DNA from 4 places in the Streptomyces sp. NPDC026589 genome. Region 4 is predicted to be linked to each of the others. Evidence: riboswitches for the same ligand, from Rfam matches in the RefSeq annotation. Region 4 holds a riboswitch; each other region holds the start of a gene.
What was found. A riboswitch is a leader RNA that binds a small molecule or an ion and turns the genes downstream of it on or off. The one in region 4 is predicted to bind cyclic di-AMP.
Positions count from the first base shown of each region.

Region 1: another riboswitch for cyclic di-AMP. It lies ahead of AB0F29_RS19185 (NlpC/P60 family protein); the one in region 4 lies ahead of AB0F29_RS29320 (transglycosylase family protein).
Region 2: another riboswitch for cyclic di-AMP. It lies ahead of AB0F29_RS15840 (LysM peptidoglycan-binding domain-containing protein); the one in region 4 lies ahead of AB0F29_RS29320 (transglycosylase family protein).
Region 3: another riboswitch for cyclic di-AMP. It lies ahead of AB0F29_RS33515 (C40 family peptidase); the one in region 4 lies ahead of AB0F29_RS29320 (transglycosylase family protein).

Region 1 is NZ_JBEZYG010000010.1:152,472-156,249, reverse strand. Features, by position in the region: gene pcrA (DNA helicase PcrA) at 1-2,402, opposite strand, end outside; cyclic di-AMP (ydaO/yuaA leader) riboswitch at 2,700-2,849, shown strand; gene AB0F29_RS19185 (NlpC/P60 family protein) at 2,848-3,778, shown strand, end outside.
Region 2 is NZ_JBEZYG010000008.1:70,277-74,054, reverse strand. Features, by position in the region: gene AB0F29_RS15845 (FAD-dependent oxidoreductase) at 1-1,294, opposite strand, end outside; cyclic di-AMP (ydaO/yuaA leader) riboswitch at 1,747-1,934, shown strand; gene AB0F29_RS15840 (LysM peptidoglycan-binding domain-containing protein) at 1,940-2,734, shown strand; gene AB0F29_RS15835 (GMC oxidoreductase) at 2,909-3,778, shown strand, end outside.
Region 3 is NZ_JBEZYG010000026.1:51,119-54,896, forward strand. Features, by position in the region: gene AB0F29_RS33510 (hypothetical protein) at 30-335, shown strand; cyclic di-AMP (ydaO/yuaA leader) riboswitch at 689-874, shown strand; gene AB0F29_RS33515 (C40 family peptidase) at 878-1,348, shown strand; gene AB0F29_RS33520 (LysE family translocator) at 1,412-2,071, opposite strand; gene AB0F29_RS33525 (LysR family transcriptional regulator) at 2,145-3,068, shown strand; gene AB0F29_RS33530 (ATP-binding protein) at 3,080-3,511, opposite strand; gene AB0F29_RS33535 (helix-turn-helix transcriptional regulator) at 3,747-3,778, shown strand, end outside.
Region 4 is NZ_JBEZYG010000020.1:15,850-19,627, reverse strand. Features, by position in the region: gene AB0F29_RS29325 (transglycosylase family protein) at 1-859, shown strand, start outside; cyclic di-AMP (ydaO/yuaA leader) riboswitch at 1,148-1,330, shown strand; gene AB0F29_RS29320 (transglycosylase family protein) at 1,336-2,046, shown strand; gene eno (phosphopyruvate hydratase) at 2,369-3,649, shown strand; gene AB0F29_RS29310 (septum formation initiator family protein) at 3,743-3,778, shown strand, end outside.

The sequences.
Region 1 (3,778 bases), on a different contig from region 4:
TTCGGGCGTTCGTCGCCGAAGTCGACCGTCGCCTTGGCCTGGTCGCCGAAGCCCTCGACGGCCGTCACCGTGCCGAGCCCGAACTGGTCGTGCGTGACCCGGTCCCCGGCCACCAGGGTGACCGTCGGCTTCTCCGCGCCGCCGCGCCGCGTCGCGAATCCCGAGGGCCCGGAGCGGGAGCGGGAGGAGGACAGTGAGGACGTGATGCCGGAGGTGGGCCCCGCGGGGGCGGCCATCGGGCCCTTGCGCCGCCAGTCCAGGTGCGCTTCCGGGATCTCCTCCAGGAACCGCGAGGGCGGGTTGTACGAGGGCTGGCCCCAGGCGCTGCGCATCGCGGCCCGGGTCAGGTAGAGCCGCTCGCGGGCGCGGGTGATGCCGACGTACGCGAGGCGGCGCTCCTCCTCCAGCTCCTTGGTCTGGCCGAGGGCCCGCATGTGCGGGAAGACCCCGTCCTCCATGCCGGTAAGAAAGACGACCGGGAACTCCAGCCCCTTCGCCGTGTGCAGGGTCATCAGCGTGATGACGCCGGAGCCGTCCTCGTCCTCGTCGGGGATCTGGTCGGAGTCGGCGACGAGCGCGACCTTCTCCAGGAACTCCGCGAGCGTGCCCGCGCCCTCCTCGTCGCCGCGCTCCTGCTCGAATTCGAGGGCGACGGCGGCGAGTTCCTGGAGGTTCTCGATGCGGGTCTCGTCCTGCGGATCGGTGGAGACCTGGAGCTCGGCGAGATAGCCCGTGCGCTCCAGGACCGCTTCCAGCACGACGGCGGGGCCGGCGCCGGACTCGACGATCGTGCGCAGCTCCTCCATCAGCGTGTTGAAGCGCTTGACCGCGTTGGACGAGCGGGCGGCCATGCCGTACGCCTCGTCGACACGGCGCAGTGCCTGCGGGAAGGAGATCTTCTCGCGCATCGACAGGGCGTCGATCATCGCTTCGGCGCGGTCGCCGATGCCGCGCTTGGGAACGTTGAGGACGCGGCGCAGCGGGACGGTGTCCTCGGGGTTGGCGAGGACCCGGAGGTAGGCCAGGACGTCCCGGACCTCCTTGCGCTCGTAGAAGCGCACACCGCCGACGACCTTGTAGGGCAGGCCGACGCGGATGAAGATCTCTTCGAAGACACGGGACTGGGCGTTGGTCCGGTAGAAGACGGCGACGTCGCCCGCCTTGGCGTCGCCCGCGTCGGTGAGCCGGTCGATCTCGTCGGCGACGAACTGCGCCTCGTCGTGCTCGGTGTCGGCGACGTAGCCGGTGATGCGGGCGCCGCTGCCGGCGTTGGTCCAGAGGTTCTTGGGGCGGCGGCTCTCGTTGCGCTCGATCACGGCGTTGGCGGCGGAGAGGATCGTCTGCGTGGAGCGGTAGTTCTGCTCCAGCAGGATCGTCGTCGCGCTCGGGTAGTCCTCCTCGAACTGGAGGATGTTGCGGATGGTCGCGCCCCGGAAGGCGTAGATCGACTGGTCCGCGTCGCCCACCACGCACAGCTCGGCGGGTGCGTCGGCCTCCCCGGCCGGGCCGACCAGCTCCCTCACCAGCGTGTACTGGGCGTGGTTGGTGTCCTGGTACTCGTCGACGAGGACGTGGCGGAAGCGGCGGCGGTAGTGCTCGGCGACGTCGGGGAAGGCCTGGAGCAGGTGGACCGTCGTCATGATGATGTCGTCGAAGTCCAGGGCGTTGGCCTCGCGCAGGCGGGCCTGGTAGAGCGCGTACGCCTGGGCCAGGGTCTTCTCGAAACCGTCCGCGGCCTGCCCGGCGAAGGTCTCCTCGTCGATGAGCTCGTTCTTGAGGTTGGAGACCTTGGCGGTGAAGGACTTCGGCGGAAACTGCTTCGGGTCCAGATCGAGGTCGCGGCAGACCAGGGCCATCAGGCGCTTGGAGTCGGCGGCGTCGTAGATCGAGAACGACGAGGTGAAGCCGAGCTTCTTCGACTCGCGGCGCAGGATGCGGACGCACGCGCTGTGGAAGGTCATGACCCACATGGCGTTGGCGCGAGGGCCGACGAGCTGCTCGACGCGTTCCTTCATCTCGCCCGCGGCCTTGTTGGTGAAGGTGATCGCGAGGATCTGCCCGGGGTGCGTCCCGCGCTCGGCCAGCAGGTGGGCGATGCGGTGGGTGAGGACGCGGGTCTTGCCGGAGCCGGCTCCCGCGACGATGAGCAGCGGGGACCCGGCGTGCACGACGGCGGCGCGCTGCTCGGTGTTCAACCCGTCGAGCAGGGCGGCGGAGTCGATCACCGGGCGCGCGTGACCGTCCCGGTAGTACCCGTCCCGGGGCGGCGGGGGCGCGTCGTAGACGCCTCCGAAGAGTCCCTCCGGCACCGCTTCGGGCGCGTGGTCCTCGGGGGGCGGCGGGGGGCCGTCCTCCACGGGCTGGAGGCCGGTCAGGAAACTGTCGTCAAAGAGGCTGCTCATCGCCTCCTGAGTCTAGGCGGCCGGACTGACAACCTTCGGCCGAAGCCGGGAAGCGGCCGTCGGCACCGGGGAATCGCCCGCCTCTCCCCCGTACGCGCAGAGACCGGACGTCGACGTTCCGTGAAGGAGTGCCCGGTGGGAGGGGGTGCCGGGCCCCCGATCCGGAAAGGTCACGAAAATGTATCGGGCATATCGCTCATCGTCCTTCCCAGCGGCGGGGCCGGTTGGCTAGCGTGCTCGGTCAGGTGGCCCGTACCTCCCTGGGGCGAACCACGCCCGACGGGCGCCTCTGCCGAATCCGTCCTGCCGCCCAGGCCGTTCGGAACCGGGGACCCACACGCGACACCGGGGTGAATCGGTCCGTGCCCTCGCGGCCGGACCGTAGGACAGCCTTCCGTTCCGTCCGAACCCGACAGCTAACCCGGTAGGCGGCCCACGGAAGGAGATGCCGGTCTTGGCATCGCATCGCAAGCCGCGCACGAAGGTGCGCACCACCACACCCGCCGTCGGGCTGACGACGGCCGCGCTGGCCTCCGTGACGCTGCTCTCCACGCAGAGCGCCACGGCCGCGCCGGCGGAGCCGAAGCCCGCCATCGAAGAAGTGCGGAAGAAGGTCGACGCCCTGTACCGGCAGGCGGGCACCGCGACCCAGGAGTACAACCGGGCCAAGGCCGCCTCCGCGTCCCAGCAGACGAAGGTCGACTCGCTGCTCTCCGACGTGGCGAAGCGGGCCGAGAAGATCAACGAGGCGCGCCGGGCACTGGGCTCCTACGCGGCGGCCCAGTACCGCAACGGGGGCATCGCGCCCGCGGCGACGTTCTTCCTGGCGGAGAACCCGCAGGGGTACTTCGACCAGAGCCGGCTGATGGACCGGGCGACGGAGCGGCAGCAGAAGGCTGTCGACGAGGTCCGTACGCAGCAGGCCTCGGCGGCGAGGAAGCGCGCGGAGGCGGTGAAGAGCCTGGAGACCCTCACCGAGACGCAGGCCACGCTCGCCTCCAGCAAGAAGGACGTGCAGTCCAAGCTCACCGAGGCCCGGGGCCTGCTGTCGAGGCTGACCGCCGAGGAGAAGGCGCGGCTGGCGGAGCTGGAGCGCAGACAGGAGGCCGAGGCGAAGGAGAAGGCGGCGAAGCTGGCCGCCCGGCAGGCCGCCGAGGCGAAGGAGAGGGCCGAGGCCGAGGAGAAGGCCCGCGAGGAGGCGGCGAAGGAGTCCGGCGGCGGTTCGGGCACGGGCTCCGGATCCGGTACGGGTACGGGAACGGATCCGGGCTCCGGGTACGGCACCGGTACGGACAGCGGCTACGCCACCAAGGCGGAGAAGGTCCTGGCCTTCGCCCGCGCCCAGATCGGGAAGCCGTACGTGTGGGGCGCGTCGG
Region 2 (3,778 bases), on a different contig from region 4:
TGCCCAGCGCCTGCTCGTGGGCGTCCAGCTTGTGCCAGCCCTCCCAGGTCGTGTAGCGGACGCCGCGGTCCGCCAGGAAGGCCTCGACGGCCTCCGGCGCGGGCGTGGCCGGCTCCGGCAGCCGGCCGGCCGCCCGGTCCTCCAGGACGCAGGCGACTGTCTCGTTCGCGTCGCCCTTGGTGTGTCCGATCAGGCCGATCGGGCCGCGCTTGATCCAGCCCGTGACGTAGACCGAGGCCATGTGCTCGTCGCCGGCGATGACGCGCCCCGCCTCGTGCGGCACGGTGCCGGAGGCCACGTCGAAGGGGAGCTTGGGCAGCTCCTCCGAGTAGTAGCCGACGGCACGGTAGACGCTCTGCATGTCCCAGTCCGTGAACCGACCGGTGCCCCGGACGTTGCCGGTGCCGTCCAGCTCGGTGCGCTCGGTGCGCAGCGCCACGACCTTGCCGTCCTCGCCGAGGATCTCGACCGGGGACTCGAAGAAGTGCAGGAACAGCTTGTGCGGGCGGTCGCCGACATCGCGGATCGCCCAGTTCTCCAGGGTCTGCGCGACCATGTTGGCCTGCTTGTTCTCCCGGCGGGTCGCGATGGAGCCCTCGTCGTACTCGATGTCCTCGGGGTTGACGATGACCTCGATGTTGGGGGAGTGGTCCAGCTCCCGCAGTTCCATCGGGCTGAACTTGGCCTGTGCGGGGCCACGCCGCCCGAACACGTGCACCTCCAGCGCCTTGTTCTCCTTGAGGCCCTGGTACACGTTGTCCGGGATCTCGGTGGGCAGCAGCTCGTCCGCCGTCTTGGCCAGGACGCGGGCCACGTCCAGGGCCACGTTCCCGACGCCGAGCACGGCGACCTTCTCCGCGGTGAGCGGCCAGGTGCGCGGGACCTCGGGGTGCCCGTCGTACCAGGAGACGAACTCGGCCGCGCCGTAGGAGCCGTCCAGCTGGATGCCGGGGACGTCGAGCGCCCGGTCGGCCTCGGCGCCGGTGGAGAAGATCACCGCGTCGTAGAACGACCGCAGGTCGTCCAGGCCGATGTCGTGCGGGTAGCTGACGTTTCCGAAGAGCCGGATCTGGGGCTTGTCCAGCACCTGGTGCAGGGCCTTGACGATGCCCTTGATCCGCGGGTGGTCGGGGGCCACGCCGTAACGGATGAGACCGAAGGGCGCGGGCATGCGCTCGAAGAGGTCGATGGAGACCCCCGGGTCCTGGCAGACCTCGGATTTGAGCAGCGCGTCCGCAGCGTAGATACCGGCGGGGCCGGCTCCGACAATGGCGACGCGGACGGGGCGTGTCATGGCGTGGTGATCCTTCGGGGCGGGCGAACGCGGGCAGGTACAGCGTACGTCGGAGGTAAGGGTTGGCTTACTAGTCTCCACCGCACACCGTAAGCGATCGCCCCGCGGGCCCTTCGACCGGCCCTGCCTAGAGTGTCCGATTAGCCCGTTTTGTCGTGTCGATATGGGCGATTTGTTTCTTTTGAGCATTCTGCTTGATAAGGGTTCTATTGGGGCTGCTGGGGCATTTGCTTGACCTTGTTTTCGCCATCACCGCGAGGGAGTGGTGAGCGTCACGTCCGAGCGGGCGGACGCAGAAGTGGAAGCGTCGGTTCCCTTCTGTGCGAAGAAAGTTGACGACGTGACGGAGTGACCCGATCCGGCGATTCCGCCTTTCGATCTTGCGTGGAAAAGGGAATCCGGAATGCGGGGCTTGTTCTGTTCGACGTTTCTCGCCTACGGTCACCGTCAATCCGGATGGAACGCCGAATCCTGCCGCCGTCCGGGAATCCGAAACCCACTCACGTACGGCAGGAGCGGGGGACCCAGGTAAGTCGTCGATCCGTAACCGGAACGGCTTGGGGTGAAGTCGCACGACCGTGCGGCCAGACATCTCCCGTCTGAACCCGACAGCTCACCTCGCAGGCGCCGGAGAGGAAATCCCCCATGCCCGCACAGGGTAAGCACCGTCGTTCCCAGTCCGCCTCGCTGCGCCGCGGCCTCGCCGCCGTGACCGCCGGTGGAGCCGTCCTCGCCCTCCCCGTGATAGGCGCCACCAGTGCCTTCGCGGCCCCCGCGCCGCAGCAGGCCGTGGCGCCCGCCCAGCATTCCGTGGCGGCCGGTGAGACGCTTTCCAAGATCGCCCGCGAATATTCCGTCAGCGGCGGCTGGGAGAAGCTGTACGAAGACAACCGGAAGATCATCGGAGAGAATCCCGATCTTATTCAGCCCGGTATCAAGCTGACCCTCGGAGCCAAGGCCGCGGCCGCTTCGGGCGGTAAGGCGGACGAGGCCGCCAAGGCTGCCCCGTCCGCCGTGCGTGGTGCCGAGACGGACCGTGCCGACCGTTCGGAGCGCGTCGACGCCGCTCCCGTGGCAAAGGCCGCTCCGGCCGCGGAGAAGGAGAAGGCCGTCACGTACACGAACGACCTCGACGGCTGGATCAAGGAGTCGCTGGCGGTCATGGCCGAGCAGGGCATCCCCGGCACGTACGAGGGCATCCACCGCAACATCCTGCGCGAGTCCTCGGGCAATCCGGCCGCGATCAACAACTGGGACTCCAACGCGGTCAAGGGCACCCCGTCCAAGGGGCTTCTCCAGGTCATCGACCCGACCTTCCAGGCCTACCACGTGCCCGGCACCTCGACCGACAGCTACGACCCGGTCGCCAACATCACGGCCGCGTGCAACTACGCGGCGGACCGGTACGGCTCGATCGACAACGTCTTCGGCGCCTACTGATCCCTGCGCGCCGAGCCCGAGGGGCCCCGGACCTCATGGATGCTGCTGGCCAACAGCATCCTCATGGTCCGGGGCCCCTCGGGCGTACCGGGAAGTTACCCCCAAGTTTCTAGTGACTTACCACGCCATCGACAGTAGAACCTGTTTCACTCTGTCGAGAGTGAGGTAGGTCACATGAGCGACACCACCATGCGGGACGGCGAGACCAAGGGTGTCTCGCGTCGAAGATTCATCGCTGGAACGGGTTCTCTTCTGGGTGCTGCGGCGATCGCCGGGCACTCCGCACCGGCGTGGGCGGGAGTCCGGGCGGCAGCGGCGCCGATCGGCTCCGGGGCCCGAGTGCCGGTGCTGGTCGTCGGCACCGGATACGGCGGCTCCGTGGCCGCCCTCCGGCTCGCCCAGGCCGGCGTCGACGTCCATATGGTCGAGATGGGCATGGCCTGGGACACGCCGGGCGCGGACGGCAAGATCTTCGCCAACACCACCAGACCCGACGACCGCTCCTTCTGGCTGCGGACCCGGACCAAGCAGCCGCTGAGCAACTTCCTCGGCTTCCCCATCGACAAGGGCGTCAACCGCTACACCGGTATCCTGGACGCCGAGGAGTTCGCCGGCATCACCGTCTACCAGGGCCGCGGCGTAGGCGGCGGGTCCCTGGTCAACGGCGGTATGGCCGTCACCCCACGCCGGGAGAACTTCGGCGCGATCCTCCCCACGGTGAACGCCGAGGAGATGTACCGCACCTACTACCCGCGCGCCAACAGCGGACTGGGCGTCACCACCATCGATCCCGCCTGGTTCGACAGCGCCGACTGCTACCAGTACGCCCGGGTCGGCCGGAAGCACGCCCAGCGCTCCGGCTTCCCGTTCCTCTTCGTTCCCGCCGTCTACGACTGGGACTACATGAAGCAGGAGGCGGCCGGGACCGTCCCCAAGTCGGCCCTGGACGCCGAGATCCTCTACGGCAACAACTACGGCAAGAAATCGCTCCAGAAGACCTATCTCGACCGGATCAGGGCCACCGGCCGGGTCACCATCTCCGCG
Region 3 (3,778 bases), on a different contig from region 4:
GCCGCCGTACGACGCGAGGTGAAACGCCGATGGAGCCACCCGAGTTCCCGCCCCTGCCCGCACTGACCCGGGCCGAGGGCGAGTTCGTCGACTGCTATCTGGCCGTGCTCGACCAGGTGGGCCGGATCAACCCGGCCCGTGGCAGCGACACCTACAGCGCGCTGCGGGCCGCCCAGGCCCTGGCCTCCCGGGCGGCCGCGCTGCGCGACGCCCTGGCCCTGATGCACGAGCGCGGCGAGTCGCGGATCCACGCCGCCACCCTGGCGCGGGCCCTGCGCGTCCTGGACGGGGAGCGCCGGGCGGGCCGGGTCGCGATGGAGCCGCCCGTGAACTGACCGGCCCCGCGCACGGGGAGCGCCGGACGGGAGCGGACCGGTCGGACCCGGGCACGACACGCCCGGTCCCGGGACCGATTCGTCTCGCTCGTTCGGCGTAGGCGATCACCCGCCCGAGCGACGGCTCAACTTGCGTTCGGCGCTAGGTCCGTACTCGAAATGTGCCCTTTCGTCGCTGGTACGAGGGTGTGCGCCCGGCTCGTGGGCGAGCGCGAATCCGACCTGTCCACCCGAATGGATCAGTGGTGAGGAGACTCACAAACCGCTGTTTCGGCTCGGAAATCCGGCACCGGGTGAGTCAAGATCCCTGGGACGACAAGCCCCCGCCACCGCGGCGGGGCGGTCCGGGCGGACGCCGAGTCCTGCCGCCGCCCGGATGACTGGTCGACAGGAGTGGATCGGCAGGAGTGGAGGACCCGAGCACAACGGGCCGCCCGGGAGACCGGGAAGCCCTCGGGGTGAAGCCGCGACAGCGGCCGGGCAACTTCGCCAGCCCGAACCCGACAGGTCATCCTTCACAGGCGGCTGACGAAGGGTTGCGCATGTCTGCGCAGGTTCATGTCCCGTCTCTGTTCGCCCGGGTCGGTACGGCCTCGGTACTCACCCTGGCCGTGACGTCCTCGATGCTGGCGCCCGGTCTGGTGAGCGATGCCGAGGCCGCCACCCACGCGACGAAGGCCCTGAAGGTCGCCGCGTCGAAGAAGGGGGCCCCCTACAAGTACGGAGCGGCCGGTCCCAGCCGCTTCGACTGTTCGGGGCTGACGGTCTATTCGTTCAAGAAGGCCGGCAAGAAGCTTCCCCGCACGGCACAGCAGCAGTACAACAAGACCCGCCACATCGGGAAGTCGCAGCGCAAACGCGGCGACCTCGTCTTCTTCCATTCGGGGCGCAGCGTCTACCACGTGGGCATCTACGCCGGGGCCGGGAAGATCTGGCACTCCCCCAAATCGGGGGACGTGGTGAGACTGGCCAAGATCTGGTCCAAGAGCGTCTGGTACGGACGGGTCCGCTGACCCGCCGACCGGACGCTCTTTCCGTGCGGACGGCCCGGCCCGTCCGTGACGTACACCGCGCCCTCAGCGCAGCAGGGGGCCGCTGACCAGCGCCAGTCCCAGACCGGTGAGCGCCACACCGCTGCCGCCCTCGATGGCGCGGGCGGTACGCGGGCGGCGCAGCCACCGGCCCAGCCGGTCCACGAGCAGGGCGACGGCCGGGAACCAGATCAGCGCCAGCACGACCACCAGGGCCGCGAGCAGCAGGGTCCTGGGCAGCGGCGGCTGCCCGTGGGGCACGAACTGCGGCAGCAGGCTGAGGAAGAGGACCGGGGCCTTCGGGTTGAGCGCGTTGGTCAGGAACCCCTGGCGCAGCGCGCGTCCGAACTCCCCGGTCACGGGCCGCCCCGGCTCGTCCTCCCGCATACCGGAGGGTGAGCCGGAGCTGTCCTGCGAGGGCCGGCGGCGGATCGCGTACAGCGCGCTGATCCCGAGGTAGAGCACGTACGCGCCGCCGAGCAGCTGGACGGTGCGGAAGAGCACCGGCATGGTCACCAGCACCGCGGCGAGTCCGGCGACCGCGAGCGCGGTGTGCACCAGCAGCCCTCCGGCGACGCCGAGCGCGGTGGCCAGGCCCGCGGTGCGCGAGGCCAGGGCGTTGCGTACGACGACGGTGAAGTCGGCGCCGGGCAGCGCGACCATCCCGGCGGCGACCCCGGTGAAGGCGATCAGTTGTGCGTCCATGGGTCCACCATGGACCGGCGGAGCCTTTAGCATGTACTTGCAATCTTCTGGGTCTGCCTTAAGGAACGCTTTCATGTACGACCCGACACGGCTCGCGGCACTCGTGGCGGTCGCGGAGGCCGGATCGATCACCCGGGCCGCCGCCCGCCTGGGCTACACCGCGCCCGCGCTCTCCCAGCAGCTGGCCAAACTGGAGCGGGAGGCCGGGGCGGCACTGCTGGTGCGCCACCACCGCGGGGCGCGGCTGACGGCGGCGGGCGAGCTGCTGGCGGGCCGGGCCCGGCGGGTCCTGGACGAGCTGGAGCAGGCGCGGCACGAGCTGGCGCAGCTGGCCGGGCTCTCGGGCGGCAGGCTGCGGGTGGGGACGTTCACGACGGCCGGGATCCATCTGCTGCCGCCGGTCCTGAGCGCGTTCCGGCGGGCCCATCCGGAGGTCGAGCTGGCCGTCGCCGAATACGAACCGCCGGGCGGCATCGCCGCGGTGGTCGCGGGCGAGGTGGACCTCGCCCTGACCCACGCCTACGAACCGGCGGCGGCCGAGCCCCCGTCGGCGGGCGTTCTCGTCGAACCCCTGCTGGTCGAGGAGCTGGTGCTGGTCGCCTCGGTGGGCCACCGGCTCTCCGAGGGCACCGGGCGGCTGCCGGTCGGCGAGCTGGCGGGGCGGCCACTGATCAGCAGCGCGCCCACCCACCCGCCCCGGCGCGGGGTCGAGAACGCGCTCGCCGAGGCCGGGGCGACGCCGGCCGTGGTCTGTGAGTCGCCCGGGTACGCGCTGGTGTGCGCGCTGGTCAGCGCGGGGCTCGGGGTGGCGGTGGTGCCGGAGATGGTCGCCTCGATGTCCTCGGCCCCGCTGTCGGTCCGGCGGCTGGAGCCCGCCTCGTTCCGCCGGACCATCTCGGTCGTGCACCGGGGCGACCGGTCGACCGCGGCGGCGGCGACGCTGCTCGCGCTGCTGCGCAGCGGCTTCGGCCGCGGGAGCACGCTCCCCGCGCGATGAGCCTCACCGGGTCAGCCCTGGATCGGGACGACCCAGGGGAGGGCGATCCAGACCGTCTTGCCGCCTTCGGCGGTCGGGGTCACCTGGAGCCGCCCGCCGCGCTCCTTGGCCAGTGCCCGGATGATGACCATGCCCCGGCCGTTGTCCTGCCGTACGGCGGCGGGCAGCCGCTGGGGCCAGCGGGGGTGACTGTCCGTGACGCCGAGGTACAGCTCCTCGTCGCGTTCGAGGCGCAGGTCCACGGTGAAGGTGGGCGACTGGCCGAACGTGTGCTGAACGGCGTTGGTGGCCAGCTCCGAGATGATCAGCCGGATGGTGTCGGCGAACTCGGTGTCGTCGGGCAGGCCCCATTGGGCCAGGGTCCTGGCGACATGTCTGCGGGCCGATGAGACCGAGACCGGATCGGTCGGCAGCGTGACGGTTGCTTCCTGATGATCTGCCATGGCGACGCCGTCCCTTTCCCGCCCTGGCCGACCGGCGGCCGGCCAGGATTGTGCTTCGCGCCAGATTGCCATTGATGCAGCTCCCTGTAACGGCGTTCGGCCAAGATATGCATATATCTGTCGCTCGAAGCGGTGAATTCGGGACCCGTACGGTGTGGGCGGGCGGCACACTGACCTCTCTGCGGGCCGGCCCCGATGACGGACCGGCCCTTTCCGACAGCAGAAGGAGACCGGCATGCTGCACGGCCCCGTCGTCCGACGCCGCAA
Region 4 (3,778 bases):
CCGCGCCGACCTCGCCAGCCGCTCGCAGCAGATCTCCGTCGCCGAGAAGGTCCTGGACGACCAGGGCCCGAAGGCGTGGCCCAGCTGTGCGGTCATCTCCGGCCTCGCGGTGGACGGCGGTCTGCCCGGCGTCGACCCGGGCACCTCGCCGTCCACGGATCCGTCCGCCGACCCGTCCGCGGATCCGTCGGCGGACCCCTCGGCCGACCCGACCTCCACCCCGACCGGCGAAGCGGATGCAACCGGCGAACCCGGTGAATCCGGCGAACCCGGTGAATCCGGTGAAGCGCGCGAAACGGGCAAGGGTGAGAAGGGTAATGAGGCGGACAAGGGCGGTAGTGGTGGCGCGGAGAAGCGGAGCGAGGCTCCCGACTCCTCGGTGACGCCCTCCGCCCCGCCCGCCTCCGGCGCCCCCGACGCCTCGGACCCCTCCACCGCCCCCGACGCCTCGGCGGACGAGGACGGCAAGGGGGGCAAGCACCGGGGCGCCCCCGCGCCCGAGGAGGCCGACGCGGGCCAGAAGGACGGTCCCCGTGAGTCCGGCCGGCACGCCTCGCGTGGCGAGGGCGACGCGCGGGACGGTGGCACGGCGCCCGCCGACGGGTACACGGTGCGGCCCGGCGACAACCTCTGGGCGATCGCCGACGCCCAGGAGATCCCCGGCGGCTGGACCGGCCTGTACGAGACGAACAAGGACCTCCTGGGCTCCGACCCGGACCTGATCCTGCCCGGCCAGAACCTGGACCTGGGCATGGACCGGGGTGCGGGCGAGGACGCGGGCCGGGGTGCGGCCGAGAGCGCCGCCCCGGCCGCCCCGGAGGGCGCCGAGACACCCGCCGGGGCGCCCGCCGCCAACTGAACGAATTCGGGAAAACACCCCGAAAATCGAGGCAGTTAAGAGACCTATGTCCACTTTTGCGTAAGTGAGACATGGGTCTCTTTGCCTCAACTGGCGCGGCTCGCCCGGCTGGTCCGGGTGAATCGCCCCCCACCTGCGGAAACGCCCAGTCGGCCACGGCGAGTTCGGGTTGATTGCCCCCTATGTCCATCTTTGAATGTCGGGGTTGCCTGTGTTTACGGTCGGACCGCTCGCACCGCGGGCCCCGTCGACCGTCACGCCGAATCCTGCCGTCGGTCGAAGGGAACAGACGCGTAAGCGCCGTAGGCAGGAGCGGGGGACCCAGGTAAGCCGCCGGGTCCGGACGCCTCGTCGAACCGACGGGGACGTACGGGACCGGCTAGGGGTGAAGTCGCGAGCAGCACCGCGCGACCGGGCAACTCATCAGCCCGAACCCGACAGCTCACCTCGTAGGCGTCGGTGAGGAGATTCGTTCCATGCTGCTGAACAGCAAGGGCAAGCACCGCCGCCCGTCCAAGGCCACCCGTATCGCCACCCTCGCGGGTGTCACCGGTACCGCCATCGCCATCCCGCTGATGGGCGCGACCAGCGCTTCCGCCGCCTCCGTCGAGACCTGGGACGCCGTCGCCCAGTGCGAGTCCGGCGGCAACTGGTCCATCAACACCGGCAACGGCTACTACGGCGGACTGCAGTTCTCGCAGTCCAGCTGGGCCGCCGCCGGCGGTACGCAGTACGCCTCCCGTGCCGACCTGGCCTCCAAGGACCAGCAGATCGCCACCGCCGAGAAGCTCCTCGACCTCCAGGGCCCGGGCGCCTGGGCCTGCGCCGGCGCCGGCGGCCTCACCAACGACGGTGTGGACCCGGGCGTCAACACCGGCTCCGGCTCCGGCTCCGGCGAGAGCAAGCCCGAGCAGGCGCAGCCCGAGCGCCAGGCCGAGCAGCCCACCACGCGCTCCGAGCAGCGCGAGGCCCCCAAGGCCGAGAGCAAGAAGACCGTCACCACCCCGACCGGCGAGAAGGTCCAGAAGGGCGACGGCGAGTACAAGGTCAAGGCCGGCGACACCCTGAGCACCATCGCCGACGCGGAGGGCGTCAAGGGCGGCTGGAGCAAGCTCTTCAAGCTCAACGACGACATCGTCAAGGACGCCGACCTGATCTTCCCGGGTCAGCAGCTCCACCTGAAGTAATCGCCGTCTCTCCTCTCCGGAGGAGAAGCGTCCGGCGGCACTTCTCCTCGCACGGCTCCCCGGCCCGGCGCGCTCGTCCCCCCAGCGCGCCGGGCCGGGTTCTTCGTGAGCGGCGGGCGCCGCTGGCCCGCATGTGTTCACCTCTTGTTGTTACCGCTCAGTAGGTTTCTAGAGTTTTGTCCCGTGATGCAGCTCCTTGGACCCTTTTTCGTCCCAGGAGGCGGGCGGTCGGCCGGTCGACACGGCCGGGCCCGATAGGCTCGTGCCGCAAGGCCACAGTGACCCTGCACAACCAGTGTCAGATCCCAGAAGGAGATGCCTCGTGCCGTCCATCGACGTCGTCGTAGCCAGGGAAATCCTCGACTCCCGGGGCAACCCCACGGTCGAGGTCGAGGTTGGCCTCGACGACGGCAGCACGGGCCGTGCTGCTGTTCCGTCCGGAGCCTCCACCGGTGCGTTCGAGGCCATCGAGCTTCGCGACGGTGACCCCAACCGCTACATGGGCAAGGGCGTCGAGAAGGCCGTCCTCGCCGTCATCGAGCAGATCGGCCCGGAGCTCGTCGGGTACGACGCCACCGAGCAGCGCCTCATCGACCAGGCGATGTTCGACCTCGACGCCACCGAGAACAAGGCGTCGCTCGGCGCGAACGCCATCCTCGGCGTCTCGCTGGCCGTCGCGCACGCCGCCTCCGAGGCGTCCGACCTGCCGCTCTTCCGTTACCTCGGCGGCCCGAACGCGCACCTGCTGCCCGTTCCGATGATGAACATCCTGAACGGCGGCTCGCACGCCGACTCCAACGTGGACGTCCAGGAGTTCATGATCGCCCCGATCGGCGCGGAGTCCTTCTCCGAGGCCCTGCGCTGGGGCGCGGAGGTCTACCACACGCTGAAGAAGGTCCTCAAGACCAAGGGCCTGTCCACCGGACTCGGCGACGAGGGCGGCTTCGCCCCGAACCTGGAGTCCAACCGCGCCGCCCTGGACCTCATCGTCGAGGCCATCAAGGAGGCCGGTTACGTCCCGGGCCGCGACATCGCGCTCGCGCTCGACGTCGCCGCGTCCGAGTTCTACAAGGACGGCGTCTACGAGTTCGAGGGCAAGTCCCGCTCGGCCGCCGAGATGACCGAGTACTACGAGGAGCTCGTCTCCGCGTACCCGCTGGTCTCCATCGAGGACCCGCTGTACGAGGACGACTGGGCCGGCTGGAAGGTCATCACCGACCGCATCGGCGCCAAGGTGCAGATCGTCGGCGACGACCTCTTCGTCACCAACCCCGAGCGTCTGGCCCGCGGCATCGAGGAGGGCTCCGCCAACGCCCTGCTCGTGAAGGTCAACCAGATCGGTTCGCTGACCGAGACCCTGGACGCCGTCGAGCTGGCCCAGCGCAACGGCTTCAAGTGCATGATGTCGCACCGCTCCGGCGAGACCGAGGACGTCACCATCGCCGACCTCGCCGTCGCCGTGAACTGCGGCCAGATCAAGACCGGCGCCCCGGCCCGCTCGGACCGCGTCGCCAAGTACAACCAGCTGCTGCGCATCGAGGAGATCCTCGACGACGCCGCGGTGTACGCGGGCCGTTCCGCCTTCCCGCGCTTCAAGGGCTGACCCGTAGCGTCAAGACGGTAGCCTCCGTCCGTCCCCGCACCCGGTCCCGTACCGTGTGCGGGGACGGACGTGCGTGATGGGGAGGCGGGAGACATGGCCGGCAAGGACCGCGACCGGTTCTCCACCGCG